2 regions of the Noviherbaspirillum sp. ST9 genome follow, and region 2 is predicted to be linked to the other one. Evidence: predicted binding sites of a transcription regulator. Region 2 holds the regulator's gene; the other holds the start of a gene.
What was found. Region 2 encodes LexA, which represses DNA repair genes until DNA is damaged. Its sites were predicted from a motif close to ACTGTATNNNNATACAGT; they were not measured.
Positions count from the first base shown of each region.

Region 1 (2,458 bases), on a different contig from region 2:
ATATCCCACAGGTCGAGCGAGGTGAATATGCGCGCGCCACGGCGCATGCGGGCGACGGTCCGTTCGAAGCAGGCGATGTCGTCATGCCAGGGCGCGGCGCCGGCGCGGAAGAAGACGATCCCGAGTCCCGTGTCATCGGCAAGTGCATCCAGCCGATCGGCCATCTCCGACAGCGTCGCGTCATCACCGAAGTCGGCACTGAACTGCACGGCGACGTACCCTTGGGGGAATGCCTTGCGCATGCGCGCAGTCTCGCCCTCGCCGCTCCGCCTGCGGATTCCCTCGCCGAACACTTGCTCCATCAGGACAGCGGGATCGGGCATGAGCAGGGTGCGCACCCCGGCGGCATGCAGGAGTGCCTGCGTAACGGTATCGCGGACGCCGACTGCATCAGCGTTGCGCAACTTTTCCAGCACCTCGTCGCGGAATGCCTGGTCCCATCCATCGAGATCCACGCCGCCCACTGCGTTGAAGACCACGCATTTCGCTCGTGGAAACAGGGCGCGATTGACGGTGTAGGGCGCCAGCGCGGCAATGCCTGTCCTTTGCCGCGCCCATTCGCGGGCATCGCGCGGGCGTTCATCGAAGCGCAGGATGGTGTCCAGCGCTTCCTCCGGAGGCAAGGTCATCACCGCGGCCTGCCATATGTCGCAGGCAAGCAGTTCGCCGCCGACGTGGAGGATGTTGACCGGCTGGTCGCGCAAGCGCGCGGCGAGGTCGGCAAGCGCCTCGACGCGATGTCCGCCGAAGGTACGCAGGTCGCGTGCGGCCACGCCGGCAAGGACGGGATGTGCCGGCGAAAGCAAGGCAAGGGCAATGTGCGGAAACAGCAGGTCGCCGAAGTTGTGGCGGTCGAATGCGCCAAACAGGATGGTGGGAACGGCGTCGGATGCTGCTGGAATCACGAAGGCCATGATATACCCGCCTCCTGTCACGAGGATGGCCGCTGTCGCGGAGGTCGGCGCAGGAAAGCCGGGAGAAAAGCGCGCAGGCGGCGCTGCAGGCGCAGCAGTCGCCGTTGATGTAGCCGCTGGAGGCGATGGCGGTAAGGCATGGCGGCGCTCAGCGCGCGGCTAGCGGTGTACAGGGAGCGCCTTCGCTGCATCCTGGCCACCAGCGTTCGACATACGTTTCCGGATGCAGCCGCGTGTCGGCGCCATTGTTCGCTTGCGGCGAGACACCGGGATCGCCGCCGCCCCCGCCGCAGGCAGCGATGGCGACCGCCAGCGGCAACGCAATGGTGCATGCCTTCACGCTTTGCGATGTAACCATGGCGGCCTCCTGCGGTTGGATCAGGATGAGTCTACCGTTGTGCAATTGATAACCTTTGAGCAGGCGCAATCGCTGCCGCATGCAACCGGCACAACAGACGCATCCTTACCGTGACGAAACCTGCTGCAGATCATATACTGTGTTTTTGTACAGTATACGATCTGCAGCATGTCCGCCCTTCCCGCCTATGCCGAACTGCAATGTGTGACCAATTTCAGCTTCCTGCGGGGCGCCTCGCATGCGGAAGAACTGGTGGCGCGCGCGGCGAGCCTGGGCTATGCGGCGCTGGCGATCACGGATGAATGCTCGCTTGCAGGGGTGGTGCGCGCGCATGTGGATGCCAAACAGGCCGGCCTGCCCCTGCTGATCGGCAGCCAGTTCCGGCTGGTGCGCGACGATGGCCGCCCTGCCTTTTCGCTGATCCTGCTTGCACAGAACCGCGAGGGCTACGGCAACTTGTGCGAACTGATCACCCTCGCCCGCATGCGCGCCGAAAAAGGCGCATACCACCTCATGCCGGAAGACCTGCACGCACCGGAACCCGCCCATGCTCATTTGCGCGGTATGCCACATTGCCTGGCGATCCTCGTGCCCGAACACGGCATCGATGCCGCCACGCTGGCGCCGCAGGCCGAATGGCTGCTGCGTACCTTCCCCGGCCGCGCATGGATCGCGATGACGCTGCTGCACCGCTCGGGCGACGACATGCACCGCACCGTCGTCGAACAGGTCGCGCAGGAACATGCCCTTCCCATCGTAGCGACCGGCGATGTCTGCATGCATGTGCGCTCGCGCAAGCCGCTGCAGGATACGCTGACCGCCATCCGGCTGGGCAAGCCGATTGCCGAATGCGGATTCGATCTCGCCCCCAATGCGGAACAGCACCTGCGCTCGCGGTTGCGCCTGGGGAACATCTATTCGCCGGCCGCACTGGCGGAAAGCGTGCGGATCGCAAGCCTGTGCACCTTCTCGCTGGACGAACTGCGCTACGAATACCCCGACGAGTTGGTGCCGCCGGGAGAAACGCCAGCCGGCTACCTGCGCAGGGAAACCTGGACCGGCGCGCATCGCCGTTATCCGAAAGGCATTCCGGCGAAGGTCCAGGAGCTGGTCGAGTACGAGCTCAAGCTGATTGCCGAAATGGCGTACGAACCCTACTTCCTCACTGTGTACGACATCGTGAGCT
Region 1 covers NZ_JBLWFR010000002.1:20,044-22,501, reverse strand. The annotation lists gene ACNOHI_RS03535 (polysaccharide pyruvyl transferase family protein) at 1-914, opposite strand, end outside; gene ACNOHI_RS03530 (hypothetical protein) at 1,063-1,272, opposite strand; gene ACNOHI_RS03525 (error-prone DNA polymerase) at 1,441-2,458, shown strand, end outside.
Region 1: the regulator LexA is predicted to act here: its motif matches at 1,409-1,426, upstream of ACNOHI_RS03525 (error-prone DNA polymerase).

Region 2 (2,458 bases):
GCTTGTCAATCCTCGGTTTGCCAATGCGACTACGCACGAGGAGGCAGTGGCATTCGCCAGCGGCGCAGTGGATGTACTGCAGTCCGCCAGGATCGTTGAAACGATTGAAGAGGCGCTGGAAGGCTGCAACTTTGCTGCGGCACTCAGCGCCAGATTGAGGGAGTTTTCGCCGCCTGTAACGCAGCCCAGGGCGCTGGCCGCACAGCTTGCAGGGGAGGCGAGCCTGAATGCCGCGCTCGTGTTCGGGAGTGAGCGCTATGGTCTGCCGAACGAGATTATTGAAAGGTGCAACGTGCTCATCAATATTCCGGCAAACCCTGAATACTCGTCGTTGAACCTGGCTCAGGCAGTGCAGCTGCTTGCATATGAAGCGCGCGTGGCTGCCACAGGCGAGGCGCTGCCTGTTTCTCCGATCGGTTTTCAGGGAGTGGCAGCGGATCTGGGTCAGATTGAGGGCATGTATGCGCACCTTGAGCAGGCGCTTGTCGCCGTTGAATTTCTTGATCCATCAAACCCGAAGAAATTAATGCCCCGGCTGAAGCGCCTGTTCTCCCGAGCCCAGCTGGAAACAGAAGAGGTGAACATCCTGCGTGGGATTGCCCGCCAAATCATGAAGAAACTCGGACAGCAGTAATTTCGTGTCCGCGTCGAATTGCCTCTTGCGGGGCTGTAGCGAAGGCGCTTGCGCGACTCAGCTAATTCAGCCCCAGGCGCGCAAAAGGCCCACCGCGAGCCCTTCAAGAGCAAAATTATCTTCCCTACCATCGACAACGATAGGTTCAAAATCCGGGTTTTCGGGAAGGAGTTCAATGACGCTGCCCGTCTTGCGGTAGCGCTTGACCGTCACGTCGTCGCCAAGGCGGGCAACGACGATCTGCCCATTCTTTGCGGAGTCGGCCTTTTTTACGGCCAACAGGTCACCGTCGAGAATGCCGACATCCCGCATCGACAATCCGCGCACTTTCAGCAGGTAGTCCGGCTTTGCAGAAAACAGCGAGGGGTCCACGCTGTACGTGGTTTCAATATGTTCCTGTGCAAGAATCGGCGAGCCGGCGGCGACGCGGCCAACCAGCGGCAGACTCAGTTGCATGAGGCCGGGATGCGGCAAGGCCATTTGTCGCGCCACGCTTGTGCTGTCTTTGCCCATGTCGCGAAGACGAATGCCGCGAGACGTGCCGGGGGATATTTCGATTGCTCCCTTGCGGGCAAGCGCCTGCAAATGTTCCTCGGCAGCGTTCGCTGAGCGGAAGCCGAGCTCGGCGGCAATTTCGGCCCGGGTGGGAGGGAATCCGGTGTTTTCAATGGCTTCCCTGATCAGGTTCAGGATTTGCTCCTGGCGGGCGGTCAGCTTGATCATGGCGATTCACTGGGGTTATCCAGCGCTGTGTGTATAGACAGCCTGTATTTTTATACAGGATTTATGCGAATGCAAGCGTATTTGCTGGTTATTTGGCGGCGCTTGCCTCGAAAATGTCCGATTTCCCGGTTCCTTGCCTTAAGGGCTTGAAAGCATTGAGCTTTCTTTCAGAACGGGTTATTATGGCGGGCTTTCCTCTTCCCACACCCGTCTTGACGCCGGGGTGGGCGATTTTTCAATCCGTCCAAAAGGAGAATTCATGCGTCATTACGAAATCGTATTTATCGTCCATCCGGATCAGAGCGAGCAAGTGCCCGCGATGATCGAACGCTACAAGGGCATCGTTACCGCCCGTAACGGCAAGGTCCACCGTGTCGAAGACTGGGGCCGCCGTCAACTGGCTTACATGATCCAGAAGCTGGCCAAGGCACACTATGTTTGCATGAACATCGAGTGCGACAACGAAACCCTGGCTGAACTCGAAACGGGCTTCAAGTTCAACGACGCCGTCCTGCGCCACCTCACCGTCAAGATGAAGAAGGCTGAAACCGCCCCGTCGCCGATGATGAAGGCTGTCCAGAAGGAAGATGCTGCCAAATCCCAACGTGCAGAGGCGTCCGCTGCGTAATTGCGGCAGCCGAGGAGAGTGAACCAACTTCGCCTGATTGCTGCCATTGCCGAGCGCGACGTAGTGCGCTATACCCCGGCAGGCATCCCGATCGTGTCAGCAAAATTGCAGCACAGTTCGGAACAGGTGGAAGCAAGCATCCCGCGCCAGGTTGACATGGAGATTGCCGCGGTCGCCGCAGGCGAAATCTCCGGAAGATTCAACCGGGCAGCATTAGGGGAAATGTTTCTGTTCACGGGATTCCTGGCACGCAAGAATCGCAATAGCAAAAGCCTCGTGTTCCACGTTACGGATTTCGAGTCAATCACAGATCACTAGATACAGTACAGGAGCCAAACATGGCATTCGGTAAAAAATTCGACAAGAGCAAACTCAAGCAAAAGCGCCAGCAGCAGAACCCGCTGTTCAAGCGCAAGAAATTCTGCCGCTTCACCGCCGCCGGCGTTGAACAGGTCGACTACAAGGACGTCGAC
Region 2 covers NZ_JBLWFR010000013.1:24,080-26,537, forward strand. The annotation lists gene ACNOHI_RS23155 (RNA methyltransferase) at 1-634, shown strand, start outside; gene lexA (transcriptional repressor LexA) at 701-1,357, opposite strand; gene rpsF (30S ribosomal protein S6) at 1,617-1,985, shown strand; gene priB (primosomal replication protein N) at 2,004-2,303, shown strand; gene rpsR (30S ribosomal protein S18) at 2,324-2,458, shown strand, end outside.